3 regions of the Butyrivibrio sp. ob235 genome follow, and region 3 is predicted to be linked to each of the others. Evidence: predicted binding sites of a transcription regulator. Region 3 holds the regulator's gene; each other region holds the start of a gene.
What was found. Region 3 encodes Rex, which represses fermentation and respiration genes when NADH is low (regulators of the CRP and FNR family bind a similar motif). Its sites were predicted from a motif close to ATTGTTAANTANTTAACAAT; they were not measured.

Region 1 (10,390 bases), on a different contig from region 3:
ATCAAATCGGAGACTCTGCTCCAGACTATCAGAGCTTGCATGGACAGACTTGATGCCATGAAGCAGAACGGCATGCAATAATTATGAGAACAAGACGCCCGGTGGTATACGCCACCGGGCTGTTTTATTGTGCGTCTGGCGGCACATGTATTTTATTAAACTGTGGTCAGCTTTACCTTAAATGATATCTGCCTCGGTGTCTCCATCTCATCAAACTGAATCAGATAGCATCCATCAGCTGTGTTGAGTTCAAGTATTGTTCCGTCGCCGAGGATTGCATGCTTAACACGCTGACCCGGCTCTAAGAGGTTCAGCTTTTCAGCACCTTTTAAATGTCTGGAATCATTGTCGATAAATTTTCGGACAGCCTTTATCATGCCTTCGTCGGGCTTCTCTGTGAACTCGAGAAGGCTGCTGTCTATATCAAGAATAAATCTCGAAGGGTATCGTGGCAGTCCCTCGAAATTCATTCCGCCTGCTTCCGATATGAATAGCCTTTTCTGAGCTCTAGTCATGGCAACGAAGGCGAGACGTCTTTCTTCTTCCATACCCTCAAGGGTACGGATTTTTCTTGAAGGGAAAATTCCCTCATTCATTCCGCACAAAAATACATAAGGGAACTCTAAGCCTTTTGCGGCGTGAACTGTCATAAGTTTTACCTTGTCCTCTTTTCCGGCATCTGAATCGGCATTGGTGAAAAGTGCGACATGTTTAAGGTAGTCCTCGAGTCCGACTTCCTCTCCGCAGGTGGTCTCATATTCAAATACTGACTGCTTTAATTCCGCGAGATTATCAAGTCGCTCCTGGGCACCCTCGGTTCGCAGCATCTCTTCGTAGCCGCTCTCGTTCAGAATTTTAGCGAGAACCTCAGAGGCCGGAAGGCCCTCGTAGCAGTCACTCCATTTTTCTATAAGATTAAGGAATGAAGCTGCTTTCGTTCCGCGCATTATTTCATTGTCCAAATTATCACCCAGCGCTTTGTAAAGGCTGCAGTTATTTGCATTGGCATATTCCTCAAGAAAACGCATCCTCTTTTTCCCAAGATTCCTCTTGGGAACATTCGCAATTCGCCTGAAGGAAATATCATCGCGGTATACAATCATGCGAAGATAACATAGTGCGTCCTTGATCTCCATGCGTCCAAAAAATTGGACACCTGAATAAATTGTGTAGGGAATCTTCTCACGAAGTAGTCCCTCCTCAATAGTGCGGGTTACATAGTGAGCTCGGTACAGGACAGTCATATCCTTATAAGGGATGCCCATCCCCTTAAGAGTCAGAATCTCGCCTGTGATCCAGTCGGCTTCGTCCGCGGTATTCGGTGCAAAATGGCAAAGAACACTCTCACCGGCGGGAAGCGTGGAACATAGATCCTTCTTGATTCGCTGCGTGTTTTTATCAATAAGAGAGTTAACGGCTGAAAGGATCTGGGGCGTGGACCTGTAATTGTCATTCATCATGATGGTCGTGACATCAGGGAAATTCTTATCGAAATCCAGCAGGTATTTCACATTGGCGCCGCGCCAGGTGTAGATGGTCTGGTCGGGATCGCCCACGATGAAAAGATTCTTATGGTAGCCCGAAAGCACCTCCATCAGCTCGTACTGGAGGCTGTCGATATCCTGAAACTCATCGATCATTATGTACTCGAGCCTTTTTTGCCACTTGAGCTTGATGTCTTCGTTCTGTGAAAAGATGTAGAGAGAGAACTTGATAAGATCGTTGTAATCAAGCCCGAAGCATTTCTTCTCCTGGTAAAGGTAGCCGTAGAAGAGGATGTCGGATACCTCAGTGGCCTTGTCGTATTTTTCCTTAAGAGTATCCAGTGACATGGTGATCATATCGAGGTAGTACTCGGGTTCCTTGAAAATCTTGCGAATCTCAAACATGTCTCTGGCGGCGCTGAAAGTCATGTCGCGAAGCGAAAGCCCGCGCTCCTCGTAGATGATCTTCAGCATCTCGTCGATGTCGGAATTATCCAGCACAAGAAAACTCTTGGGATAGGAGACCGCGTGCGAATCCTCCTGAAGCACAGATACGCAGAATCCATGAAAAGTGTTGATGTATCCGGTGTCGTTATCACCTGTGAGATTGTGGATGCGCTGCCGCATTTCGTTCGCGGATTTATTGGTAAAAGTCACGCAAAGAATATGACCCGGCATAATACCAAGTCCGTTTACAAGGTATGCAAAGCGGTGCGACAAGGCTCTCGTCTTGCCGCTTCCCGCGCCGGCGATGACGCGGACGTACCCTTCCGTCGTGGTGACCGCTTCCTTCTGCGCTTTATTTAAATTCTCAAGAATATCTGTCATGCTGGTTCCCTTTTGATAAGATTTATGTAGCAAAAAGTGCTTAATTTGAAACTAATTCCGTAATTCAAATACATTCTACCAAACAAACGTTCTGATTGCAATAAAGACTCCGAACCGCAACAACCACATATAAAAAAGCAACTTTAAGTAAGACATGGAAAAACTGTCATGAGAATATATCAGTAGAAATTACTTTATGACAGCCATTATAATCAAGATATCATCCTGAATTTTTTTTAAAGTGAGGAGTCGGAAAATGGGAGCATTTAAGACAGGCGAATACAGAAATCTTTTCAGAGAAATCGGGAAATCCGATGAAGAAATAAGCGCTAAGATCAAAGAGTCGGTTCAGACTTTTTTCTATGATGATAATGAGAGAATCTACCACGAAGCCGGGGAGGATATGGGATACTTCACCGACACCGGCAACAATGATGCCAGAACCGAGGGTATGTCCTACGGAATGATGATGTGCGTTCAGCTTGACATGAAGGAAGAGTTTGACCGAATATGGAAGTGGTCCAAGACCTACATGTACATGGACGAGGGTGAAAACGAAGGTTATTTTGCCTGGTCATGTCAGACAAACGGCAAAAAGAACGCCTATGGTCCGGCTCCTGACGGAGAGGAATTCTATGCGATGGCGCTGTTTTTCGCTTCTCACAGATGGGGCGACGGCGAGGGAATTTTCAACTACAGCAGGGAGGCCAGGAACATACTGAGCGCATGCCTTCATAAGGGTGAAAACAGCAGGCCCGGAGCACCCATGTGGAACAGGGAAAACGGACAAATTCTGTTTGTACCCGGATGCCCGCACACTGACCCTTCTTATCATCTGCCTCATTTCTATGAGCTCTTTGCGCTCTGGGCAAACGAGGAGGACAGAGAATTTTTTGCAAGAGCTGCTAAGGTCAGCAGGGAATATCTTGTAAAGGCTTGTCACAAGGACACCGGACTTAGCCCTGAGTATGGCAATTTTGACGGAACACCCATGGATAAGCAGCTCCCCTGGGGACAGTTTGGTGACTTCTTCAGCGATGCCTACAGAACTGCTGCGAATATCGGCCTTGATGCGATCTGGTTCGGTGAGGACTGCGGCCAGCTAGGAGTTCCGCTTAAGATGATGAAATTTTTCGGAACAGATCTTGAGGCTGTCAGATGTGCCTATAAGGTAGACGGGACACCTCTCGAGAGACCTGTGCTTCATCCGCTTGGACTGCTTGCAACAATTGCGCAGGGTGCGCTTGCGATTGATAACCCGGGGGCAAAAGCGGACGGCAGCGATAACGACAAAGCGGGTGCCGACTTTGAGACCGCGCGTAAATGGGTGGAATGGTTCTGGAATCAGCCGCTCAGGAAGGGCGAGCGCAGATACTACGACAACTGTCTCTATATGTTTGCACTTCTGGCGTTGTCTGGGAATTACAGGATTTATTAAAGGAAAAATATGAGTAAGGTTCGCGTTCACGTAAAGTTCAAAGGATATGTGCAGGGAGTGGGTTTCCGCTATACTGCTTTTCATACAGCCAATATGTACGGCCTGACCGGCTGGGTGAAGAATGAGTGGGACGGCTCGGTTACGGCAGAAGCCCAGGGCACAATGGAAGAAATTCAGCAGTGGATCGCCGCCGTCAAATCCGGCACCTACATTGATGTGATGGACATGACCATGGCGACAATTCCTGTTGAAGAAGATGAGCGAACCTTCGAGATTAAGTATTAAGTACGTAATTTGTATTTGAAGTTGATTAGAACAAATTTTATTCATGTAGAAAAATGAAGGCGGAAAGTAATTCAACTTTCTGCCTTTTCGCAATTTACATATTTTATTTAGTTTGTTACTCTTTTTAGTCTTATTTGGAGATTGTGAAAAGCAATATTTTCGCAATTAAGGGGAAAAAGAAAGTTTGTTACTCTGTTTATTATGAAAAAGGAGTAACAAACTTATTATTTATTATGGATTGCGAAAAAATGGCTTCTTTTTATAAGAAAAAGCGCTAAAAAAGAGTAACAAATAAAATAAAAAGCTGTATTTGCGAAGAATCTTACAGTAGCTTCGGCGCTTTATCCTGGATGCTTTCATCGTAATAGACCACGGAAGAATTCAGAATTTTGTAGATTGGCTTCCTTGCGTCAAAAGTCAGTTCGACAACTGCAATTCCGCAGTTGGGGAGAAGGCCGTCGCCCCAGAATTTTGCAAGATCGGATTCACCGCGGACATACATGAGTATGGCTTTACTGAGTGCCCCATGAGCACTTATGAGAACGGTACTATCACAAGAAGCAGAATCGCTTTCGGAAGCTGAAGTATTGTTAGCATTTGCACTCGAGTTGGCCATCGGCTCTATAACATTTATCATGAAATCCTTCGCACGAAGGCAGAGCTCACTCAGAAGCTCGGGATTAGCCGTTTTGTCTTCGGTATTATTAGAGTTCCTCCAGGCGAGAATTTCCTTCTCATATAAATCGGGTGCTGTCTTGAAATATCTGAAAGGACAGTGTTCATCTTCCGTCATCTCAAAAACACTTCCGCCATCCATGAAACCAAAGTGAAGCTCTTTCAATCTGTCATCGGTTGTAATATTGAACGTATTTTGACTTTCATTCAAGTGGCATTCACTGGAAGTAGTGCAGCTATCGCCATTACTTCCGCAAAGTTCCCGCAAAACAATCTCAGCCGTTTCATACGATCTCGAAAGAGGACTCGAATACACCTTATCAAAAGAAACGCCCGCAGCTTTTAGTCCTTTTCCGGTTTCCGTAGCCATCAATTTTCCGAGCTCGTCCAGCGGTATATCAGTCTGCCCCTGAATAAGTCTCTTATTATTCCATGCAGTTGTTCCGTGTCTTAAAATAAATATTTTCATTCTGAAATTCCTTAGTCACAATTAATTGAATTATTTCCTCTACCGTATTTTACGGACGATTGCATCCATAAGCAAGAATAGTTTCAATAAAAATCCCACAGCCCAACTATTTTCTGCTATCATAGACAGGTGGGCAATCTGCCCGGACAAAACACATGAGGGGAACTATACAAAAAAGGAGAGAAAGAGTATGAAAAAAGTAGTAGTAAAAGTTTTGTCACTTATGCTTGCGTTCATGATGGTATTTGGCGCAGTAGGAATGACAGCAAGCGCAGCAAACAAGGACAAGGCTGCGAAGAAGCTTTGCAAAGAGATCAACAAGGGTGGAAACAAGTGCAAGGGTATAACCGGTAACCTCAAGGTTACATATAAAAAAGAGGGCAGCAAATACAACTTCACAATTAAGCTGGATATGCCCTTGGATGCATGGATGTTTGATATGTCAGCAAAAATGCAGCCTAAGGAAATAGGACAGGCCAGAGATTCAGTAAAGAAGGTTTCAAAGACATTCAAGAAAAAGGCTAAGAAAGTCGGCATCAAGAAATCAAGCTGCACATACATAGTTTATGCCAACGGAACAAGAATTTGGGAGTTTAAGGACGGTAAAGTCGTTTACGATAGGTATCAATAAGTGTTTATTATTATTTAATAACATAAACACTCATAAAACCTTGATATAATCTGCATTTTTTAGTAGAATCCAAATGTAGTGCGTAGTAAACGATAAAAATTTATCATACTATAGTAAACACTAACAATAAGGAGGTACTTATGATTTACTCAACAGAGGTAAAAAATATGTGTCCCGTAACACAAGGGGTACATCATGGTGCTGCTCCCATTCCTGAAGAAGCAAAATGGGTTCAGTCCAAAGAGATTAAGGACATTTCCGGTTATACACATGGTATTGGCTGGTGTGCTCCTCAGCAGGGTGGCTGTAAGCTTTCCCTTAATGTTAAGGAAGGTGTCATCCAGGAGGCACTTGTAGAGACTATCGGATGTTCCGGTATGACTCACTCAGCAGCTATGGCAGCTGAAATTCTTCCCGGTCTTACAGTTCTTGAAGCGCTCAATACAGACCTTGTATGTGACGCTATCAACACAGCTATGAGAGAGCTGTTCCTTCAGATTGTTTATGGTAGAACACAGTCTGCATTCTCAGAGGATGGACTTCAGATTGGTGCCGGCCTTGAGGATCTTGGTAAGGGATCACGTTCAATGGTAGGTACTACATATGGTACACTTGACAAGGGACCTCGTTATCTTGAGCTTACAGATGGTTACATCACAGACCTTGCTCTTGATGAGAACGACGAGATCATTGGTTACAAGTATGTTAACTTTGGAAAGATGATGGACTTCATCAAGGCTGGTGACGATGCAAACACAGCTATTGAGAAGGCTAAGGGTCAGTATGGTCGTGTAGCAGACGCTGCAAGATTCATCGATCCCAGAAAACAGTGATAAAGGTAAGGAGGAAAAAATAATGGCTTTATTTGAATCATATGAAAGAAGAGAGCCCCAGATCCTGGCTTGCCTTAAGGAGTATGGCATCTCTTCTATTGAAGAATGTAAAGATATTACAATGGCAGCAGGCATTGATGTTTACAGCCTCATCGAAGGCATTCAGCCTATCTGCTTTGAGAACGCTAAGTGGGCTTACACAGTAGGTGCTGCTATCGCAATCAAGAAGAACTGCCGCAAGGCTGCTGATGCTGCTGCAGCAATCGGTATCGGCCTTCAGGCTTTCTGCATCCCCGGTTCTGTTGCTGACCGTCGAAAGGTTGGTCTTGGCCACGGTAACCTTGGTAAGATGCTTCTTGAAGAGGATACAGAGTGCTTCGCATTCCTTGCAGGTCACGAGTCATTCGCAGCTGCTGAGGGTGCTATCGGTATCGCAGAGAAGGCTAACAAGGTTCGTACAAAGCCTCTTCGCGTTATCCTTAATGGTCTTGGAAAAGACGCTGCACAGATCATTTCCCGTATCAACGGCTTTACATATGTAGAGACAAAGTACAACTACTTCACAGGTGAGGTAGAGGAAGTCTTCAGAAAGTGCTATTCAAAGGATGCAAATTCACCTCGTGCAAAGGTTAACTGCTACGGCGCTAACGATGTACAGGAAGGTGTTGCTATCATGTGGAAGGAGAACGTTGACGTATCTATCACAGGTAACTCAACCAATCCTACAAGATTCCAGCATCCCGTTGCAGGTACTTACAAGAAGGAGCGTACTGAGGCTGGTAAGAAGTACTTCTCAGTTGCTTCAGGTGGTGGTACCGGACGTACACTTCATCCCGATAACATGGCAGCAGGTCCTGCTTCCTACGGTATGACAGATACTATGGGTCGTATGCACTCTGACGCTCAGTTTGCAGGTTCTTCTTCCGTTCCCGCACACGTTGAGATGATGGGTCTTATCGGCGCTGGTAACAACCCGATGGTTGGTATGACTGTTTCTACAGCCGTTTCCATCGAGGAAGCTGCAAAGGCTGGAAAATTCTAAGATCCCGGTATCATAGAATAATTAAAACAAGAATAGAGGCTGTGAGAAGGCATTCCTTTTCACAGCTTCTTTTTTATAATCTTTTACAGAAATTTAAGTTTTAGATAATTCATACTTCACTGCTGCTCCTATACAATAGTATTGTGGGAAATAGGATTCAAATATCCACATGGCACTGCGATATTTCAGCAAAATATAAGGGTGAAGATATGGATTTTTCCGCATTAGTTAATTCATTAAATACAATAGCCTGCGTCCTGTCGGTGGAGAGACTCCCGGACGGAGAGATGGGTGAACTGCGCATTGTTGCGGCTAATGAAAAATATAAAAAAACTATGCCGCCCACCTATTATGACGGAATGATTTATACCGAGCTTTTCCCCAAGGAAAGAAAGTTCGAGCATTTTGTATCATCGGCTGCACTGCGCAATAAGCAGATCCATACCTATGTTGAGGCTAAGGCTATAGGAATGTGGATGGATCAGGTTTATATTCCGCTTGCCTCAGATCGTGACGATATCGGATATTGCATTTTTTCATATGAACTCACAAAGGAAGCGGATCCCGAGAGAATGGGCAATGTTACGATGGACACAGCAGCGTCTGTAATAAAAAGCTGTGCCACTTTCCGTACTTCGGACAATTTCATGGTGGCCGTGGATGAGGTTGTCCGGGAGATTTATGAAAAATGTGATGCGGACAGCGTGACTGTTCTCAGTATAGACGAGCTTACCCATGGACTTAAATATATCGGTGGTAAGACAAAAGATGTAGACGAAGCAGAACATGCGAAGAGGATTGAGAATATTCCGCCTGAGGTTGTTAAGACCTGGGATAAGACAATTGAGAAAAGTAATTGTGTTATTATAACCGATGAGGATGACATGAAAAGCCTGGAGGAAAGAAATCCGGAATGGGCACATTCGCTTAGAGATAATGGAGCAAAAAGCATCTGCTTTGTTCCACTTGTCCAGAATAAGATCACGATTGGATATCTTTACGTAATAAATTTTGATGTTTCGAGAACTATTGAGATTAAGGAACTTCTTGAGCATACTTCGTTTTTCCTGGCTGCGGAGCTTGCAAACCATAATCTTATGGAAAAGATGCGAGAACTCAGTAACATGGATTCACTGACCGGAGTTTTCAACAGAAATGCCATGAATATGAGGGTAGATGCCTTTGTATCAAAAATGGAACTTAGGCTCAGGCCTTACGGAGTGATTTTTATTGACCTGAATGGTCTTAAGTATGTAAACGATAAGTATGGCCACGAAGCAGGCGACCAGATGCTGTGGTCTGCGGCATCTATAATATCCTCCGTCTTTGATACGGATGAGATTTACAGAGCCGGTGGTGATGAGTTTACCATTATCAGCATAAATACCACAGAGGATGCATTTAACGAGAAAATAGATAAGCTTCGTGAAAAAACAACCTATCCTGCAGAGATTACAATGTCTATCGGTAGCCACTTTTCATCAAAAGGTGACGACATCCGTTTAGCCATGAGAAATGCAGATCTTGCCATGTATAAGGATAAAGAGGAATTCTACAAGGAGCACCCTGAACTCAAGAGCAGGAAAATATAAATAGTTGCGGTGTGCTTCAAAATATTGCCGAATATATGCGGCTACCTAGATTGGTCTATCTAGGCAGCCGCTTTTTGTGGTATAATTTATATGGTATGTTGTTTTGTTTAATATGGAGGAGTGTATGAAATTATCTAAGAGAATTTTTGCAGGTATACTTTCCGCAGCGCTTGTATTTACGGCAGTACCTGCTATGAACGCTAGTGCCGCGAAGATCAATTATTCGGGCATATATACAAAAGAAATATCTATTGAACAGCAGGATGAGTCCGAAGCTGTTTTCAATCCGCTGCTTGCCGAGGTATCTGACGGGGATGCGGAGAATGCTCAGTCTGAGAAAGTCCGTGTCATGCCGGGCATGAAATTTGCCATTGCAGCTACCAGATACGGAGCTATCATCAAGACTTCCAAGAACAAATCACAGTTCAAGTACAAAACATCAAATAAAAAGGTTGCAACCGTAACTACGAAGGGTGTTGTAACCACTCTTAAGAAGGGTAAGTGTGACATCACGGTTACCAATAAGAAGGATGGAGTGAAATTCGTTCTTCACCTTACCGTCGCAAAAAAAGTAAAAGTTAGCAGCGTTAAGCTGAATCTTAAGAGTAAAAAGTTTAAGACCAGAAACTATGAAGGAAAGACCTTCCAGCTTACTGCAAAGGTAAAACCTTCGAAGTATTCGAATGTACCTATTCTCTGGGGAAGCACAAACACAAATGTTGCTACGGTTGATGAGAGAGGACTTGTTACTTTGCAGGGATATGGCGACTGCCAGATCTATTGCAGGGCAGGCTCCAACAATAAGGCAGCAAGCTGCAAGGTTTTGGTTATCGATCCCGATGCACCCAAGGAAAACAATAATAATGGCAGCATCTGTTCACTTACATACAACACCGGTAAGCTTGTGGATATCTCAAGCCATAATACCGTTAATGACTGGAAGCAGCTTAAGAACAGCTGCGACGGAGTTATTATCCGTGTGGGTTATCGCGGATACGGCAGCGGTGCTCTTGTAGAGGATTCCAAGTTCAGAAGTAATGTTTATAACTGCCAGCAGTACGGAATTCCTTACTCTTTCTACTTCTTTACCACAGCTGTAAACGAAGCAGAGGG
Region 2 (10,390 bases), on a different contig from region 3:
TACTCATTGATGGTTTCCTGCAAAAGCGACGTTACAATCTGGACATCATTCTCCCAGATCGTGATATTTGCCTCGTACCTGTCCTCGTAGTTCATATTATCTTCGATTCGATCAATATAAGTCTCGAGGTTGTTAAGGTATTTCTGTGCGCTCTCAAGACGCTTCCTGTTATCCTTGGTATCAGTGTAATCCTCGAGCCTCTCAACAACTTCCCTGGCATCGGACAAATACTCCGGTATCTTGGAATCCGCAAGCGCTACGTTTCCAACAATGAGCAAATAGGTCTCGTAATCAAAGTCCTCTTTGAAATCAAGACTGAATTCACTGGCCGCCACCACCGAACTTAGCATGTCTTTGTATCGCTCATTGATCGTCCACATATTATAAAAAGCGTACGCCATGAAAATGATGCTCGGAAGGAGCAGTATCACATATGAAATTCTTATCTGATTGGCCAGCTTGGATTTTCCGCTAACCGACCGTCTGCTCAATCCGTTTTCCATCAACTAATTCTCCTCCGTGCGATTACCGCCTCTGTACTGAGTAGGTGTAACCCCCTGAGTCTTTTTAAATAAATACGAAAAATAATGAGGATCCTTATATCCCACCATGAGCCCTATCTCGTTGCTCTTTTTGGATGTACTGCTGAGAAGCTCCTTCGCAGCATTCATACGATAGTCGGTGAGATATTTGATAAACGGCTGACCTGTCTGCTGCCTGAAAACTGCACTTAAATGATTAGGTGAAAAGTTAACGTGCGCGGCAAGTGTATTAAGCGACAGATCCTCCTCCGTGTAATGCTCCTCTATATAATTCATCACTTCGTTTACAACGTCGCGATAATGTCCCTTGTTATCATTTTCCCTTAAAGCCGCAGCATTTTTTACTATGCGGACCATATACTGCTGCGTCTTTTCCTCATCCGCAAGGACATCGGGAACGGGTATCTCCGGCTTCTCCTCACAGTGAAGCTCATTTTCCATAAAGTCCGTAACACAGAAATAGACATCCATCGCAATATACTGACGAAGAAGAGTTGAGCGAATCGCACCTTTTCCCATTCCGTTAATGAACTCTTCTATGAAAAATTCAGCCTCAGTGGTATCGCCTCTTCTGAGGAACTCTCTTATCAGCCTTCTGTCTATATGTCTCGGGTCAATTTCCGACAAAACCACATCCTCCTGCTGGGGATGGAGCATGTCCTCCTGACCTATCAAAAAGCCGTTGTCATCTGTCAAATACATGTGAGCGAAGGCTCTGCTGGCCCAGGAAAAAGATATCGGGATATCCGAAACTCGTCCTACGCACTGTCCAACACCTCCAAAATATTTTATATGATGGTACTTCTCGAAAAGCTTCTTCATTTTGAGCATGCTTTCTTCGATTTTCGCACCAATGGATTCATCGTCATCACCCTTGAACAAGAGTGCCGCACCCTCGATTCCAAGATCAAAGAAAATAGCACCTGCCTCTTCCGCAATGCCCCTTACACCCTTCTCAATTTCCACAACACTCTGGGAATACTCGTAGGCATCATGGCGGGTAGACCAAACCTTTAGACGAATCACGTTATATCTTATGGAAGTAAGGTCGAGTGAAAGCTTTTTAGCTCTGTCAAGAATCTCAGACAGTCCCTTGGTGCCTGCCACAAGATCTGCGAAAAGTTCCTGTCTGTCGTACTCAGTGCGCTCCAGCATTTCTTCTTCATAGCGCTTTTTCACTTCACGCTCACGGCGCTTTTCTCTTGTTTTCTCAGCAAGATTATCAATCTCTTTTAATAGATTTTCACCGCTTATGGGCTTACTAAGGTAGCTGGACACACCTATCCTTATAGCTTCCTGGGCAAACTGGAAATCTTCGTAACCCGTAAGAAGAATTATCTCTATCCAGGGAAACTGCTCCTTTATCATTCTGCTAAGAGTCAGCCCATCCATAAAGGGCATCTTGATATCTGTGATCACGATATCCGGCTGGAGTTTCTGAATCATGGGATAGGCCACTTCACCGTCTCCCGCTTCGCCGCAGAATTCGTAGCCATGTACTTCCCAGTCTATATTATTTTTAATTCCTTCTCTGACGACAAACTCGTCTTCCACCAAAAAAACTTTCATGTTTCCTCCAAAAAATAGGAATTTCGGAGACATTTCCTATAAGATAAAAACCCTTCCAGGTGTGACACCCGGAAGGGTCAATTCACCCCTCTTCCGTCAGCTTCGCTGACACCTTCCCCCCAGGGGAAGGCTATGAGGGCTCGTTTTACTCGTAGATCTTAGCCTTTTCCTCACCGTTCATAACGCGAAGGGCGCCCTGAGCAAGTGCAAGAAGCTCATCCTCTCCGGGATAAACAGTAACAGGTGCAATAAACTTAACCTTATCTGTCAATCTATCCATAAGTGCAGCATTGTATGCAATACCACCTGTGATGATGATCTGATCAACCTTACCGTCGAGAACAGCTGCTTCGGATCCGATGTTCTTAGCAAGCTGGAAAAGGAATGCATCGATAACGAGCTTTGCCTTCTCATTGCCCTCATCTCTCATCTTAACAACTTCTCTCATGTCGTTGGTGCCGAGCCATGCATTGAAGCCGCCGTTACCAACTGCCATCTTACGAACCTCTGCCTCAGAATATTTACCTGAGAAGCAAAGCTTGATAAGACCGCCTGTAGGAAGACCGCCTGCACGCTCAGGAGACATAGCTCCGTCACCGTCAAGAGCGTTGAATACATCGATGATCTGACCGTTATTGTGAGCACCAACGGAAACACCACCGCCGAGGTGAACTACTACAAGATTGATATCCTCGTACTTTTTGCCGTTTTCCTTAGCAAATCTTCTGGCAACAGCCTTCTGATTCAGAGCATGGAAAATTGAAACTCTGGGGAGCTGAGGAAGACCTGAAACTCTTGCCTCATCGCAGAGCTCATCTACAACAACGGGATCTACTATATAGGAAGGAACACCGATCTCATCAGCGATCTCTTTTGCAAGAAGTCCGCCGAGGTTAGATGCGTGTTCACCCTGAACGCCTGCCTTAAGATCCTTAAGGAGTGCATCGTTAACTTCATAAGTACCGCCCGGGATAGGCTTTACAAGACCGCCGCGGCCTACGATTACGTTAAAAGACTTAACATCAACATTTGACTCTTTAAGGAAATTGAGAATAAGTTCTTTTCTCCAGCCAAGCTGATCTGTGATGTGGTCATACTTTGCAATCTCTTCTGTGGGATGGCGAAGTGTCTCATCCATCTTAAGAGTCTCATCCTCGAAGATACCGAGCTTTGTTGATGTGGAACCGGGATTGATAATTAAACTTTTAATCATGGTTTTCTCTCCTTTTTTATACCCCCTCATCCGGCACTTCGTGCCACCTTCCCCCCAAGGGGAAGGCTATTAGAGGTTCTTCTCTTCTGCTACTACTGCTGCAAGTGCGATAGAGTTGAGCTTAACCTCAACTGAATCGGAACGTGATGTAAGAATAACGGGAGCCTTGGTTCCTGTTAAGATGTTACCGTTTTTAACTGTTGCAAGACGAACGATTGTCTTGTAAGTAAGGTTACCTGCATGGATGTCAGGGAAAAGAAGAATATCAGCGTCGCCGACAATCTTACGATCCTTAGCACCTGCCTTGTGCTCTGCTGCAGAAGGATCAATTGCAAGGTCCATGGAAAGAGGTCCGTCAACGATGCAGTTCTTGATCTCGCCTGCCTCGTTAAGACGTGTGAGCTCAGCTGCCTCAACTGTAACGGGCATCTTGTCGTTTACAACCTCAACTGCTGCAAGAGGAGCAACCTTAGGACAATCAACTCCGCAAGCACGTGCTACGTTAACTGTATACTCGATAATAACCTTTTTATCTTCAAGAGTCGGATAGGGCATGAAAGCAACGTCTGTAAGGAATAAAAGACGATCTATGCCTGGAATCTCAAATACACAAACATGAGAAAGAGGACGACCTGTACGAAGTCCAACCTCTTTATTCAGAACTGACTTAAGGAAGGTCTTGGAATCAAGCTGACCCTTCATGTAAATATCAGCTTTACCGTCATGAACAAGTGAAACTGCAGTTGTAGCTGCCTCTACTGTGTCCTTCACATCAATAATTTCGAACTGGGAAAGATCCATTCCCATACCTGCTGCGATCTTCTCGATCTCATCCTTATCGCCTACAAGGATTGCATCGGCAATGCCGCGCTCCTTAGCAAGCTTAACAGCCTCAAGAACAGGCTCATCCTGTGCGCATGCAACCGCAAGCTTCTTAGTGCTTGCTGTCTTTAACTTTGCAAGAATATCGTCGAAACTCTTACTCATTTGTGTTCCTCCTGATTGTTGAAAAAATAATAATTCTCTGCCATATAATAAAATAATGGCACATCGTTAAAATTTTACCACGATGTGCCACGCATTTCAATCTAACTGGCTTATTTACTCCATTCTTGAGAAGTATTCTTCTATAATATATGTAGGTACTTCGGAATTCATTACATAATTCTTGTCGTCGTCTATCATTTGAAGAAGAACATCGGCAATTTCGGGATCAAACTGGGTTCCCTTTCCATCCTCGATTTCCTGTCTAATCTTCTTCTGCTTCATAACGCAGGAATAATTTCTCTCTGAGCTCATTGCATCATAGGCATCCGCAACACCTATGATTCGCGCCTCCTCAGGAATTGCCATTCCTACGAGACCATCCGGATATCCGCTTCCGTCAAATCTCTCATGATGCCATCTTGCACCCACTGCAAGCCCCGGAATCTCTGTGATGTCCTGGAGGATCTTCGCACCTATCATTGGATGCTTTTTCATAAGGTCGTACTCTTCCTCCTGCAACCCCTCCGGCTTAGCGGTTATGGAGTCGGGAACACCGATTTTACCTATATCATGAAGCAGTCCCATCTGATATATCTCGTACTGCTCCATGCGGCTTTTCCCCATGCGTCTTGCAATCTCCATCGAGTAAAGCGCAACTCTCTCAGAATGCTCTTTTGTATATCTTCCGTTTTCATCAGCAACCCTTGCAAGTGCATGCATAAGCTGATCCGTGATTCTCTTTTGCTGATGATATTTGATTTCAAAATTATCCATTTAATGACTTCCCTTGATTTTCTAATTCCCATCTAAAACAGTTATTAGATTTTAATACATCACAGGGAATTTTAAAAGCCCTCTTTTCTTCTTTGTGCACGAAGTTCAATCCTCTTCTCGGCACCCTGCCACTCAGCCCGCTCAGTTTCGGTGCGCACATTAAGACCGTAGGGAACTGTCGTCGGTCTTCCGTCCTCATCTACGCAAACCTCGGTGAGATATGCTCTGTTAACCACATGTCTCATGCCTGTCCTGAGATCCTCAACATAGGTATCTACACGGACCTCCATAGAGGTGCGGCCTACGTGAGTAATTCTTCCTATAAGAACAACGATATCGTTAAGCTTGATCTCCTGTTTGAACTGCATGTTATCGATTGCAGCAGTAGTTACGGGTGTTCCTGCGTGCCGCAGTGCAACGGTTCCCGCCACCTGGTCGATCCAGCTCATAAGCTCTCCGCCAAAGAGTCTGTCGTAGCCGTTGATCTCATTGTACTGAACAACTCTGGTCCACTCGGTAACCGACTCCTCTACATTTTTACTTGCTATCTGGTGATCTACATGAAAAACACGATTATTCATAACAAGCCTCCGTATGTATAATATTCCCCTCATCCGTCAGCTTCGCTGACACCTTCCCCCAATGGGAAGGCTTTATAGTAAATATTATAACATAACTTGCTATGTGATTACTTAAGACTTAAAACCATTTCTGCGGTTTCAAGAAGAGATGTTCCGGAATCCATGGAACACTTCTGAAGATATTTGTGTGCTTCGGGCTCAGTCATGTTGTGGCGCTCCATAAGGATAGCCTTGGCGCTGTCGATAACCTTCTGGTCCTCGCTGCTCCTGAACCTGCGCTTGTCTTTTATTTTCTTGCGTCTAAGCTGCACGCCCTCAATCATCATCGTAAGGGTTGAATAGAGGTCATCCTTTTTCAGGGGAGTTGGCAGATAGACGATATTTTCATACGCGTGAAGTCCAAGTTCATCCGCTTTCGCAGGGCTTGCCACCAGAAGCATCTTGAAATACGCAGACATATCCTCTGAAAGCTCGGTGCACAGCATGTCGCCCAGCCTTGAGCCGCAAATGACCACGCCGCTACCAAGGTTCTCCATTGCTGTGAGAGCCTGAGCACCGGTCTGGCATACGTAAGCGATTTCAAAACCGCCACGCATCAATATGCTTTTGAAATTCTGCGCATCCGTCTGCTTTGCGAATGCAACGATGATGTTTTGCAAATTGGTACTTCCTTAAAAAAGTTTATTACTGCTTATTCAAATATTCCCTGATTTCCCACTGGGTTACACAGGTGCGGAAGCTCTTCCACTCGCTGCGCTTGGCATCGAGATATCTGTTGAAAACAGCTTCGCCAAGTACCTTCTTTACAAATTTATCCTTCTGATAGCTTTCGATAGCTTCTCCGAGAGTCTCGGGAAGGGTGGAAAGCCTGGTTTTTCTGAGTTCCTCATCGGTCTTATTTTTCAGGTTGACCTTGAGCTCTGCAGGAGGTGTGAGCTCTTTCTTAATTCCATCCATACCCGCTGCCAGTATAAGCGCCAGCGCAAGGTAAGGATTGCAGGCAGCATCCGGGTTTCTAAGCTCAATTCTCGCATTTTTTCCTGTCATTGAAGGAATTCTGATGAGCGCACTCCTGTTGGTTGAAGATGATGACCAGGACACATTTACAGGTGCATCATACCCGGGTACAAGTCTCTTATATGAATTTACAAGAGGATTGGTAACCAGAGTTATTCCACAGATATGGTCAAGGACACCCGCAATAAAATGATTGGCCATGTCCGAAAGCTTTCCGTCCTTTCCGGCGAAAAGGTCGTTACCATCCTCATCCTCACAAAGGATATTGATATGCATACCGGAACCATTCACACCTTCCTTGGGCTTGGGCATAAAAGTGGCATAGAGTCCGTGACGCTTTGCGATGGTTTTGACCGCCATCTTGAAGGTCATGATCATATCTGCCATTCTTGCAGCATCATCCTCGGTGAAATCAATCTCATGCTGGGCAGGTGAAATTTCATGATGAGATGTCGTTATATTAAAATCGAGTTCCTCAAGGTTCATGATAATATCACGGCGCACATTCTCACCCTGATCTGCGGGAGCAAGGTCAAAATAGCCGGCATTCTCATGCGTTCTTGTCGTGGGCTGTCCCTCATCGTCAAGATCAAAAAGGAAAAACTCAAGCTCGGGATCTGCCTTGAAGATAAGTCCCATATCCTTAGCTTCATCAAGGACTCTCTTTAATATTGATCTTGAATCACCTGAAAAAGGCTTTCTGTCTGCGGTATAGACGTCGCAGAACATTCTGGCAACTTTTCCGCTCTGAGGTCTCCAGGGATAAATCTGGAAGCTGTCAAGATCGGGGTAGAGATACATATCGCTCTCAAGGTCTTCAAACTGGTCTCCTGCCAATCCCGTAAAGCCCTCTATTGCAGAACCGTCAAACATGCAGTCGTTGTTAAGTGCGCTCTCCAGCTGCCCGGCGGTTATCGCGATGTTCTTGGGAGTTCCGAAAATGTCGCAGAACTGAAGTCTGATAAAAGCAACATCCTCTTCCTTGACTATTCTAAAGATATCCTTCTTGGTTAGATTACCCATGTCGTCCTCTTTCTGCGCCTTAATATGCGGCGGCGCTGCCGCGTGTATATAAAACTAAAGGCAAAGACACTTATCCCACTGGAATGGCGCCTTTGCCTTTTGTCTACGATAACAGAAAACACAAGCTAACGTCAATCATTTTTGTACGTTTTATTTTCATCTGCGCTTCTTAGACAAAAACTTTGCAAGCTCTGTTTTGATGTTCTTACTGTTATAATGTTCTTCTCTCTTATCCGTCCCTATCGGAATCTCCTTATAAGCTCGGGGAAGAGTCACATTATCACCCTCGAAAGGATGAATTACTCCCGTCTCATCGCCGCAGATTATCGCGCCGTCGCAGAATGCCGAAAGTTCCAAAAGCTGTCCCTCACTGGGGTTTGCACCGGCAAAGCCCGCAAGGCACATGCAGAATTTCTCCCTCACTCCGCTGTAAGCAGATGCCGTATTTATGGGCTTTTCATTGACAAAACTGTCCGCATACTTCTGCAAAACTCCCTCGCTCTCAGAAGGATATTTCTTACTTTGTATTCCATAGGTTCCGTAGGGATTAAGATTAAGGTGCTGTCCTTCTCCGTCAGTCAAAAGTCTTCCGGGACATATAGCAAGACCTCCCAGAACAGTCCTCGGAATTCCTATAAGTATTCCGGAGAGAGCTCCCTTTGCTCCCACAATACCTGCGGTCATCTGATGATTAAAGGATGCGATATTCTCATTTCCGGGAACCGATTTTCCGAAAACAGAAACCGGATAATCACCCACGATTCCGTTAAAGCTTCTCCTTATTACCGACACACCCGCACGATACTGCGGCGAAATCTGAAGCGGTGCGATCTCCTCCAAAAATGCCTCTCCCACACCCTCAAGACTGGGATAGGTAACATCCATATGAAGAAGAATTCCGTCAATACCTTTAAGCGCTGCAGTTTTTATAATCTGAAGTTCATACCTTCCGGGAGCTGATTCGCCGCCTGCGTGAACCGTTCCGGAAATCGTAACTCCCATGCCTTCTCCGGCAAGCTCGGCGTCCTTGATCTCTTCGCAGGTAAACTCGGAAACAGTTCCTCCGCTTTTCACAAAGGAAGAAAGAAACTGGTTATCGCCGATTCTCTCATCATCGTAAAATACTTCGCGAATGTGACCCTTCGTAGCTCCCATGCCGCTTATCACAATCCTAAGTTTTTGATCCGGGCTTGATATAACATAGCTGTCGCGCTCACCACCTGAGGTAAGAGTCTTTGCTCTTGTTACCCCCTGTGCACTGTTTATCTCCGCGATACGATTAGCAACAGCCTGCCTCCTGCCATCATCGGGACTTGGCGGCGGTGCTGCTTTAAGTTTTCCCTGCGCCTCCAGAAGCCTCTTCATGGCACCCTCTGCATGGAAAACCGGATGATCCTCAGGTTTTAATTCAATAAGAGGCTTGTGCGGCTCCTTCGGAATATCCGAGCGATCGAAGTGATAGTATATCTTATATGTCCCTTGTGCCTCTGCAAACCGCATCACCACAAAGGCGGAATTAACATATCCATTCTCCTTGCTCATTTCTACAGCAGTATAGGATCTTATCTGACACTCATCACACTCCAGAACAAGTGTCCCGATTTTTGGACACTGACCGCTGTCGATCAAAAGCTGAAAACTGACAACGCGCTGTCCCTTAGGATTCATAATGATGAAGGAATTCCTCTCCTCATCATCTTTTCTTCTTGAATAAAGATGCTTACCGATTGCACTGTTGTTGAGCCTTTGGCGGCCACTGGTTCGCATGGACATCTCTTTTTCGTTTATGGCTTTTCTCTCAATCTTCTGAATCTCGACGGAGAGTCTGTCCATCTCGGCGAATCTGTCCTTGGCGGGAGCCGGTGAAAAGAGGCCAAATTCCGAAGCCGACAAAAGTTTTATCCTCTGTGCCAAAGTATCGGAAACTCTCTCATGGCTGTATACTCTACTGCCCATACGGGCTCTTTCGATTCTGGTCCAGATAAGTCTGTCATAGGGAAGTTCACTGTAGGCAGAAAAGTCTCCACTTGTTCCTCCTGCCAAGTCTCCCGCAAAAGAAATCTCCGACACCGGAGCATGCTCCTTAAGATATCCTGTCGGTGTGTTATAGGCTATGTAATCAAATTTCCTCAGAGCTTTTATAAATCCGGAAAGTCCCTCTGTCCCCGATGACTTTCTGAAAATATTTCTGATCTCCATATCTTCCCACCAGGGACTTCTGACATCTGCTCCGACAAGAACAAAAACATCACCGTCTATCTCGCCCGATAACTGCTTATTATGCAGGGAATCAAGGAATTTTTTCAGTGATCCCTCCTCAAGAAAATCAGCGGGAGTATAGTAGGGAAGCACAGTTATTGAATTGTTCCCGTGTCTGTAGGTTGCGGGATTATATTTTACATAGGTATTTTTTCTAAGATCTTTAGTGACTGTGGAAAGCGCATTAGGCCCCACATTGCTGTTGCCAAGAAGCACAGCTTCGATTCCTGCTTTTTTAAGTCTTCCGATTATCGCAGGTGAAAACAAATCACCCTCCGGGCGAAGAACATTTGAAGTTTCTCCAAGCTCGTTTGATTTATAGTGAAGCGCAAAGCTCAGCTCTTTTCCGGTCATTCCCGCAAACAGTCCTGCGTGCTTCCCGGAAAAAAGAAGTTCATCTCCCCTTTCACGAAGCCTAGTCTTCA
Region 3 (10,390 bases):
GATATATGGCTGTATAACGACATTACGGGCTTAATGTCTATCTTATTTCTGCTCACCTCTTCCGAAGGCCACATGCCGTACATGGTTACACCACACCTGACCATATCCATATGAGCTTCGGGCATATCGATTATGCTTGCACTATTTGAGCAATGCACTATCGGTATCTTGTATCCGTTATATTCTTCAACTTTTGAAACAAAATCACCGAACTCCTTAAGTCTTGTGTGGGCATCGGTAAGATCAGCCTCATCAGCTCTTGCAAAATGGGTAAAAATACCCTCAACCTCTATTCCGTCTGTAGCAAGAGCAGTTTTTACAAAGTTCTCGCCATCAGCATCAGGGCGAATTCCAATCCTGCTCATTCCACAGTCCACTGCAATATGCACATGAAAAACCTCTTTTCCGCCCTGAGCTCGTCTCTTTTTTACACGCTCTGACAAATGATTCAACATGTCATATCTGAAAACCGCAGGCCTTATATTCTCTCTGAGCATTCTCTCGTATGCATAAGGGAAAGTGTAGCCTAAAACAAGAATAGGCTTACTTACGCCTGCTTCTCTTAATTCAAAGGCTTCCTCTGCAGTTGCTGTTGCGAATCCCCATATATAAACATCATTTTGGAGCATCCTTGCGATCGGAACCGCACCAAATCCATAGCCGTCTGTCTTAACTACAGCCAGCATTTTTGTATTTCTCGGAAGCGAATTATACATACAATCCACATTGTGGGATATCGCATCCAAGTCTACCTTTGCATATACTCTTGAATATTCATCAAGCATTTCTCATATTGCCTCTGATTTCATAATATTTGTTTTTTAACTCAAAGCTTAACAGCTCATATTCCCGGAAAAAATATCTCGAAGACTTCCTGAGATATCTCTTGCCGTCATACCCTGCCTTCCGTGCTTTACTGCCGCCATATCTCCTGCTACACCATGCAGATAAGCACCGGCCACAGCAGCTTCAAAGACATCACTGTATCCTGAAAGAACGAGCGCACCCAAAAGACCTGCAAGAACATCACCACTTCCTGCAGTCGCCATTCCATCATTTCCGCTTATATTAATAAAATTTCTTTCTCCGTCGGAAATAACACTTCGTGCGTCCTTACATATAATACTCGCATGAAATTCTTTTGCAAGTCTTGCCGTCTCATCCATGATACAAGTCCTGCAATCATGTATATCCTTACCGCTAAGTCTTGAAAACTCAGCCAGATGAGGCGTCATAATAATATCTGCATTGTATGCGCAAACAAGATCTCTTATATCTTTTTCGGATGATATGATATTAAGTGCATCCGCATCAAGAATAAGAGGGAGCACAGCATTTTGAAGAATAATCTTCATGATTTCTTTTGCAGAATTATTGATTCCTATTCCCGGTCCGCATATTATAGCATCCGCCCATCCGATTGCTGAAATAAGAGCTTCTTTGCTTTTGCTATATTCAATAGTATCAGAAAGATTGAATCCCTCTTCGGTATAAGTATCCGTCATGGCTTCAGGCAGAAGTGTCTGAATAGCCGAGAGATTTGCCTCATCTGTATAAACCTTTATCATGCCGGCACCGCTTCGAATGCAGCTCTCAGCAGCCATTATGCATGCACCGCTTATTTTTTTACTTCCGGCAACCACAAGAACTTTCCCAAACGAACCTTTATTACCCGCAGGATTTCTTGGCGGCAGCAGCTTAACCGGGATTTCCTTTTTATCAGGGATGTCAACATACTTAAATTTGGGATAATCCTTCAAAAAGCCATCCTCAGTGATACCCACATTCACTATATGTATCTCACCTGCATGAGCAGCTCCAGGATAAAAAACAAGCCCCATTTTCAAAAAGCCAAAGGTCACTGTCTCATCTGCCCTTATTGCATAGCCATGTACCTGCCCCGTATCCGAATTAATACCTGTTGGTATGTCAGCTGCTATAACATGTGGGAATTTCCCATCATAATCTTCTCTTGAATAATTGATTTCCCATACCGCGGCTGAATAATCCCCCGTAAGGTCCCTTGAGCAGCCTATTCCCAGCATGGCATCAATTATTACGTCACATTTTTTTATTTGAGAGCCAAGTTTGGACTGATCAAAATCCACGACATTAAGGCCATAGGACAATGCTATTTTCAGCTGTGAGCTACATGCGGAAGTCCTTTTTGTATTTGAAGCCTTATCACTTAGACTGTGATTAACAAGAACAAGCGTGACAGGTATTTTATCCTGAAAAAGAAGTCTGGCCGCTGCAATTCCATCACCGCCGTTATTCCCGCTTCCCGCAAGAATCAGAACCTTACCACCCTCCGGAAGAGCTTTTTTTACATATTTGCATATAGAAAGCGCCGCCCTTTCCATAAGAACATCCTGCGGCACTCCGAACTCGGAGATTGTAGCCGCATCACATCGCTTCATCTCGGCAGCGCTTACAACATAATTTGAATTTTTATCAATTATCGGTAAATTTTTCATCTTCTACTATTATCCCATCGCGTTCAGTCATTCCGGGTCTGATTACAGGGTGTCGTTTTTCAGGATCGTACTTTAGATCAAAGAGATCAATAACTTCAGGTCCGAAAATGTTGTGCATATAGGAATATACATTAAAGTTTTCGAGCTCTTTTTCCTGCATTCGGATAATATTCTTTTTCAGCTGTACCCTTACTTTTGATATCCACTCATCAACAGCATCGATTTCGAGGGTATTATCATGCATTCTTTTATAAAAGATATTCATCGTCTCGATCATGAGCTGATAATCGATCTGATAAATCTCTCTGGGAAGTCCGAGCATATCGTCCTCGCACTCCTCTATCTTATCATTGCACTCCTTGATAAGGCGTGTATGATCATCAATTTCGGCCTCAATCTTCTTCCGCCTCTTTGGATTCTTTCCCGCATCATCTCTTAGGACAACAATCTCACCGAGAAGCTTTTTCTTAAGCCTCTTTATGTCCTTAATTTTTTCCCTTGTCTTTTCCTGTATGTTCACAAGCTTATTAAGCTCAGCCTCAAGCTCCTTTATTTTGGGAGTTTTGGGACTAAGAAGGAAAAGCTGTTGCCATTTTTCATCCTTGGAAAGAATCGGAATATCCTTTCCGACAAGAGCATCAGAATAGTCGTTATTAGCCATACCGGCATCCTCCAAGCGGTTTAAATCACTTGTTATTTCCTGGAGTTGTGATTATTTTCATATCTATCAATGCTATATGAAAGTTTCATAAGCGAATCTGACAGATGAACATTTTCGACCTGAACATTCTCAGGAAGATCAAGATCAACATGTGCGAAATTCCATATAGCCTTTATGCCGCATTTTACAAGTTTATCCGCCATAGGAACAGCCTGATCCTTAGGTATTGCAAGGACCGCAATCTCTATCTTATTTTCTTTTACAAACTGTTCAATCTCTTCGACAGGTCTGATCTCAATATCACGTATTTTCTTACCATGAAGCTTAGGATTTAAATCAAAAGCTCCTTTAAATATAAATCCTCTGTTGAAGAAATTGTTATAACCGGAAAGAGCCTGTCCAAGATGACCTGCCCCAATAATGATAAGTGTATGCTCCCTGTCAAGGCCGAGTATCTTACCTATTTCCTCATATAAGTACTCAACATTATAGCCGTAGCCTTGTTGTCCGAAGCCTCCGAAATTATTAAAATCCTGCCTGATCTGTGAAGCAGTAACCTTCATAATATCGCTGAGTTCCTGAGATGAAACTCTATCTATTCCCTGACTTTTCAGTTCACCTAAGTATCTGAAATAGCGGGGCAATCGGCTGATAACAGCCTGAGATATTTCTTTTCTCGCCATACATCCTCCATGACTGACACCGAAAAAATTATGTTATTTATTACCCTGTAAATTCGGCTAATTTTAATTATACTATCTGTTAAATTTTCGTCAATCTTATAAATTGACTTTACAATAATTTTATTTGTCATTAATACAAATTTGAAAATATGTTTCAACGTAGATAATATCTGATGAAATTAGTTTTCAGAAATATGCATTTTTATTTTTTCTTTAATACCCAGTTTATGAATTGTTTCGAATTGGAAATTATAATAACCATATCTTCCTATGTAGTTTTTTAGAAGTTGGAGATAAAAATATGGGAATGTCAATTGATGGATTAGGTGCTTACAATATGTACCAGGCAAGGCCTATGAATTATACAGTATCCAATCAGGCTCCTGTATCGGATGTGTATGACAAGCATAAGGCTGTTGGTGATATCGCCACTGTTGCTCCTGTCGTTTATCCTAATGCTCAGGAAGTAAAAGTCGGTGAAGTTGCCAGTACCGATGGCAAGGATGAAGCTCTGAAAGTAAGCCAGCAATATAATCAGATTGCTTCAAAATTCGGTAACACAACGGTAGGTTACGGACGTGATATGTCAGGTTATTCCTACAGTCAACCCGGTAGTTCCTTTGATGCTTTTGCATAAGGGTTTTAAATGAGAAAAGTAAAAAAGAAGTTCTTCCAAGTTAGTCCTTGAAAGAGCTTCTTTTTTGATTACTCAGATAAGGTTTCCCATTCATCATAGAGTTCCGAAAGGCGTTCTTCGTTTGATGAAAGTTCATCGGATAGCTTTCGAACCTTAGCAAGATCGGTCGCTACATCAGGATCTGAGAGTTCTTCATTTATTATCTCATTCCTCTCTTCCAACTTAGCTATCTCATCTTCACATTTTTTCAGAGCAGCTTCCTGTTTACGCTTTCTTGCTGCTTCTTCTTTTTGTGCTTTCCAGTCTGCTGCACCTGAACCGGAATCAGCATCGGAAGTACTTCCTTTTGAAGCAAGCTTGCCAAACCCCGAACCTGAAACAGCATCTGCGGAATCCATCTCGATTCCTCTGCCAAAAGAGGAATTATCTCCTTTTTCAGCAATAGCACGAGCTGTCTGTTCCTCACAATGCTCCATATAGTAATCGTAGTTACCAATATAATTAACCAGTGATCCGTGAGTAAGATCAAGTATTCTGGTCGCTGTTTTGTTTATAAAATATCTGTCATGGCTGACATATAAAACAGTTCCTTCATATCCGCAAAGAGCATCCTCAAGAATTTCCTTGCTGGTAATATCTAGGTGGTTCGTAGGCTCATCGAGAATCAGGAAATTAGCTTCTGAAAGCATAAGCTTTGCAAGTGAAACCCTTCCCTTCTCTCCACCGGAAAGATCTCCGATGCGTTTAAACACATCATCACCGGTAAAAAGAAACGCTGCAAGAGTGTTCCTGATCTCAGTATTATTCATTGACGGATATGCATCGGATAATTCTTCAAAAAGAGTCTTTTCATTGTGAAGAACCTGATGTTCCTGATCGTAATAACCGACATGAACCTTTACACCGAGAATGATTTCTCCTTCATCAAGAGTCTCCATGCCATTAATGATTTTAAGCATTGTTGTCTTACCGGTTCCGTTATCGCCGATAATTGCAACACGCTCACCCCTCTTAATATCAAAAGAAATATCCTTAAAGAGCTGCTCATTTCCAAAGGATTTGGCAATACTCTCAACATGCATTACGTCATTACCGCTCACGCAGTTAGGTGTAAGGGTTATACGCATATCATCCCTTACCTCCGTGGGCTTCTCAAGACGTTCTATCTTATCGAGCATCTTCTCTCTGCTCTCGGCACGTTTGATACTCTTTTCACGGTTAAACTGTTTAAGCTTATCTATAACTTCTTCCTGATGCTTAATTTCTGCCTGCTGATTCAGATATGCCTTCAGCTTGGCAGCTCTGATCTGCTCGCGTTTTTTAGCATATGCAGTATAGTTTCCAATATAAACATCAGCATTTGTCTGATCTATTTCGATCACTTTTTGGGCGATACGATCCAGAAAGTATCTGTCATGGGATACAATAAGCACTGCACCCTTATAATTCATAAGATAACCCTCAAGCCACCTTATGGAGTTCATATCGAGATGGTTTGTAGGCTCATCGAGAATTATAAGATCCGGGCTCTGCAAAAGAAGCTTACCCAAAGCCACTCTGGTCTTCTGCCCTCCGGAAAGCGTCGATGTTTTCTTATCGAATTCATCCTCAGAAAATCCGAGACCTTTTGCTACACCAATGACCTCACTCTCCCAGGCATAACCGTTTTTAAGCTGGAATTCGTGGTTCATCTGAGCATAGCGTTCCATGAGCAGATCAAGTTCTTCGCCGCGAAGAATATCCATCTGAGCTTCCGCAGCTCGTATCTCAGTCTCCAGATCAATAACATCCCTTTTCATCTCGCGAAGCTCTTCATAGATGCTGTGCGCACTGTCTATGTTCTGATTCTGAGCAAGATATCCAAAAGTCGTGTCTCTTGAGAACGTAACCGATCCGGTATCGGGAGTAAGCTCACCAATAATCATTCTGATGAGCGTCGTCTTCCCTGCACCGTTTATTCCTACTATCGCAGCCTTCTCGTTATCCTCAATATGAAAAGATACTCCCTTCAAAACATCCTTACCATCGAAGGATTTTGAAAGATCATGACAGTTTAGTACCAAAATTATTTGTTACCTTTCACCTTGTTAATTACTATTTTGGCCGCACGCTTCGCAGCATACGGTCCGACCATTTTGAGCTTATCCTCTGATCTTACCATAGTACTTGCTTCAGGTATATCCCTGCTAAGATGAATTGCATCAAATTCGCATTTTGTTGTGCACAGACCGCAACCGATACATTTGTTTTCATCAACAGTAGTTGCACCGCATCCAAGGCATCTGTTTGCCTCTTTCTTTACCTGCTCCTCTGTGAGGGTAAGGCGAAGATCGTCAAAGGTATCCTTTGCAATTCCGGCTTTTTTGCCAGGAATTTGACGCGGAGCATTGTCAAAGCTCTCAACAAGTATATCATCCTTATCAAGTTCTATAAACTCTCTTCTGTCTCTTGCAAGGTCAAGTCTGTTTCCGGGATGTACAAAACGGTTCATTGAAACGCATGCTTCTCTACCACCTGCGATAGCATCAATTGCAAATCTGGGACCTGTAAATACATCTCCGCCTGCAAAAATATCAGGCTCTGCAGTCTGAAGTGTAAGTGAATCAGCAATAACTCCACCGTTAGGACGAAGTTCAACCTTGGTTCCCTTAAGAAGGTCACCCCATACAATTGACTGTCCAATGGACTGAAGAACGTTCTCACATTTAATAGTGATGGTCTCGTTCTCATCGTACTTAGGATTGAATCTTCCGTCAGGATCCTTTACAGAAGTACATTTTTTGAATACTATGCCTGTAACCTTACCGTTTTCAGTAAGAATTTCCTTAGGCCCCCATCCGTTTAATACTTCAATGCCTTCTTCTTTAGCTTCCTCAACTTCATCCTTTGCGGCAGGCATTTCTTTTTCACTCTCAAGGCAAAGCATTGTCACCTTTGTAGCACCTGCTCTTACTGCAGTTCTTGCAACGTCGATTGCTACGTTACCACCGCCGACAACAACAGTGTCGCCATTTAATCTTACACTGTGATCAAGGTTAACCTTTCTGAGGAAATCAACACCTGTCTGAACTCCCTCAGCGTCCTCACCGGGAACACCTGCAAGTCTTCCGCCCTGGCATCCGATTGCAAGGAAAAATGCCTTATACCCCTGTTTCCTGAGTTCCTCGATAGTAACATCCTTACCTACTTCAACGCCGCACTTGAACTCTACGCCCATCTGCTTCATAACGTCAATCTCGGCCTCGATGATATCTTTTTCAAGACGATAGCTGGGAATACCGTTCATAAGCATTCCACCTGGTCTCTTTTCCTTCTCGAATACTGTTACCGGATAACCGTCTCTTCTGAGGAAATATGCTGCGGAAAGTCCTGCGGGGCCTCCCCCGATAATAGCCATCTTGTAGTCATCTGACCACATTCCGCCGTCGTGCTTCTCGCAAAGCGGAACATATCTTGAATCCTTCTCAAGATCAAGAGAAGCTATGAACTTCTTGATTTCATCGATAGCCAGAGGCTGATCGATAGTACCTCTTGTACAAGCATCCTCACAGCGTCTGTTACATACAGCACCACAGATCATCGGAAGCGGATTATCCTGCTTTATAAGCTTAAGGGCATCCTCATATCTTCCTTCTGCAGCCATCTTGATATATCCCTGAACGGAAAGATGTACGGGGCATGCTGTCTTACAGGGAGCTGTACCTGTTTCATAGCAGTTCACTTTATTGTCATCACGATAATTGTAATTCCACTTTTCAGGTCCCCACTTCTTGGAATTAGGAAGTTCCTGTTTAGGATAAGTAACCTGTGAGCCATCCTTTTTGCAAAGCTTCTGACCAAGCTTAGCTGCACCTGCAGGACATACCTCAACACATTTTCCGCAGGCAACGCACTTATCCTTCTCGACATGTGCGCGGTATGCAGATGCAGAAAGGTTGGGTGTGTTGTAAAGCTGTGATGTACGAAGTGCATTACATACACCGGGAGCACAGTTACAGATAGCAACTATTTTTCCTTCTCCATCGATATTTGTAATCTGGTGAACATATCCGTGGCGCTCTGCACGCTCAAGAATCTCGTAAACTTCTTCCTTGCTTACATAATGGCCAATTCCACGGCTTTCCATATACTCAGCCATATCGCCCATTCCGATACAGTAGTCACCGCGAATCTCACCGCTTCCCTCTCCGCGCATTGTCTGCTGTTTTCTGCAGGAACACTCGGAGATACCGTATTTATCATACATATCAATCCATCTTGAAAGATGCTCAACAGGGACTGATGTATTCTCAATGCTGATAGCTTTCTCAACAGGAATAACGTGCATACCTACACCTGCTCCTCCGGGAGGAACCATCTGAGTAATGCCGCCAAGCGGAAGCTGTGTCATAAGATTAAAGAATGTTGCAAGCTGCGGGAATTCATCCGTAAGCTTATCCTGCATCATCATGAACTCGGCAGAACCGGGTACGAAAATCGGAAGCTCATACTGCTTGTGCTTATCTGCAGTCTTGGCACGATTCATCTCGACAATACCGATCCATACAAGTCGATCTATCATCTTCTGAGCATCTTCGACGCTCATATTGTTCATTGAGGCAAGTTCCTCAATACTGTAAGGCACACGAGTCTTCTTAAAGTTGATAAGGAACTTAACTTGCTCTTTATTAAGAATAAGGTCAAGCATCCAATACTCGGGGTCTCTGTTGTTAAGCTTTCCCAAAAGCTTCTTCGCATAGCGATCGGTAATCATGGATGCAAGCTTTAAAACAAGCTGCTCCTTCTCGGGATCCTCTGCCACATAATTTGGATCCTGCCAATAATCATTCTCATTGATCATCGGGTCACCGATTTTCCAGTCTTTAATACTGTTACCCATAAGAAATAACCTACTTTCTAAAAAATTGCATAATTATAGCGCACGATGCGGCATCACATTTCTCTCCTGTCTCATCAATGCGCAAACTCCTACTACATGTAACATAATATCATATATCCACGATTTAAGATACCCATTTTTCCCATAAAATGAGCCTTTGGAAACTCTTTGTTAAAGAATTTTCAAAGGCTTGAAATCTAGATAGTCCCCGGAAACGAGACTATATTTTATACCGTCAATTTTTCCCAAAAGACTGTCATGAAATCTCTCTTTTCCATGACAATGAGCATAAATCACCTGCTCTGCTCCGTAGGCCTTCGCCATAAAAGTAAATCTGCTTGTTCTTTCATCAATTGAAGTTGGCGGATAGTGCAGGAACATTATAAACTTCTCAAAACCGTCTGCCCTGGCCGCTTCAAATGATATCTTTAATCTTTTTGCCTCACGTTCAATCAGCATATCGGCGTGCTGCCTTGTATCGAATCCTTCATAACAATATCCCTTGGTCCCTACCAGTGCGTAGTCCCCATAGGGATAGTAGTTATTTTGTAAAAACAAAAGCCTTCCATTAAACATATCATTAAGGCGCTGGGTTTTCTTAGCGTTCCAGAAATTATCATGATTTCCGCGAATAAGTATTTTTCTTCCCGGGAGTTTTTCTATAAACTCAAAGTCCTTTTCACAGTTCTCAAGTCCCTTGCCCCAGGTATGATCCCCGACCAGCACAAGCGTATCATCGTCAGTGATCATCTTATTGCAATTTTTTTCTATCTTCTTTTCATGGTTCTTCCACACCTTCCCGAAAATATCCATATTCTTGTCGGACTGAAAGGAAAGGTGCAGATCACCAAGTGCATAAAGCGACATAAAAACCTCACTTATAATTCTTTATTTTCTGCTTTTCGAAAAACTCATCGATATTGGCGATAAGATCAGCAGGAGGCATGGTTTTAAGCAGATATTTCTCAGGTTTAAGTGAAATGACCTGAGCTACGCTCTCCTTATCATTTTTAACGGTAAGAAACATAACAGGTATATCACTTGTTCCTGACT

Region 1: the regulator Rex is predicted to act here: its motif matches at 5,899-5,918, upstream of BMW61_RS04045 (iron-sulfur cluster assembly scaffold protein).
Region 2: the regulator Rex is predicted to act here: its motif matches at 4,326-4,345, upstream of ptb (phosphate butyryltransferase).

What each region holds. Positions count from the first base shown of each region.
Region 1 is NZ_FOBE01000002.1:359,918-370,307, forward strand. It holds gene BMW61_RS04015 (response regulator) at 1-81, shown strand, start outside; gene BMW61_RS04020 (ATP-dependent helicase) at 156-2,312, opposite strand; gene BMW61_RS04025 (glycosyl hydrolase family 8) at 2,569-3,750, shown strand; gene BMW61_RS04030 (acylphosphatase) at 3,760-4,035, shown strand; gene BMW61_RS04035 (histidine phosphatase family protein) at 4,358-5,179, opposite strand; gene BMW61_RS04040 (hypothetical protein) at 5,370-5,810, shown strand; gene BMW61_RS04045 (iron-sulfur cluster assembly scaffold protein) at 5,951-6,643, shown strand; gene BMW61_RS04050 (GGGtGRT protein) at 6,666-7,685, shown strand; gene BMW61_RS04055 (sensor domain-containing diguanylate cyclase) at 7,895-9,277, shown strand; gene BMW61_RS04060 (GH25 family lysozyme) at 9,402-10,390, shown strand, end outside.
Region 2 is NZ_FOBE01000002.1:49,821-60,210, reverse strand. It holds gene BMW61_RS02790 (sensor histidine kinase) at 1-503, opposite strand, end outside; gene BMW61_RS02785 (response regulator transcription factor) at 507-2,111, opposite strand; gene buk (butyrate kinase) at 2,257-3,324, opposite strand; gene ptb (phosphate butyryltransferase) at 3,394-4,311, opposite strand; gene BMW61_RS02770 (HD-GYP domain-containing protein) at 4,426-5,085, opposite strand; gene BMW61_RS02765 (acyl-CoA thioesterase) at 5,157-5,666, opposite strand; gene BMW61_RS02760 (ANTAR domain-containing response regulator) at 5,774-6,325, opposite strand; gene glnA (type I glutamate--ammonia ligase) at 6,351-7,706, opposite strand; gene BMW61_RS02750 (hypothetical protein) at 7,863-10,390, opposite strand, start outside.
Region 3 is NZ_FOBE01000001.1:105,963-116,352, reverse strand. It holds gene alr (alanine racemase) at 1-785, opposite strand, end outside; gene BMW61_RS00465 (NAD(P)H-hydrate dehydratase) at 834-2,477, opposite strand; gene BMW61_RS00460 (hypothetical protein) at 2,455-3,138, opposite strand; gene BMW61_RS00455 (redox-sensing transcriptional repressor Rex) at 3,171-3,821, opposite strand; gene BMW61_RS00450 (hypothetical protein) at 4,123-4,458, shown strand; gene BMW61_RS00445 (ABC-F family ATP-binding cassette domain-containing protein) at 4,527-6,521, opposite strand; gene BMW61_RS00440 (FAD-dependent oxidoreductase) at 6,524-9,298, opposite strand; gene BMW61_RS00435 (metallophosphoesterase) at 9,509-10,204, opposite strand; gene BMW61_RS00430 (response regulator) at 10,212-10,390, opposite strand, start outside.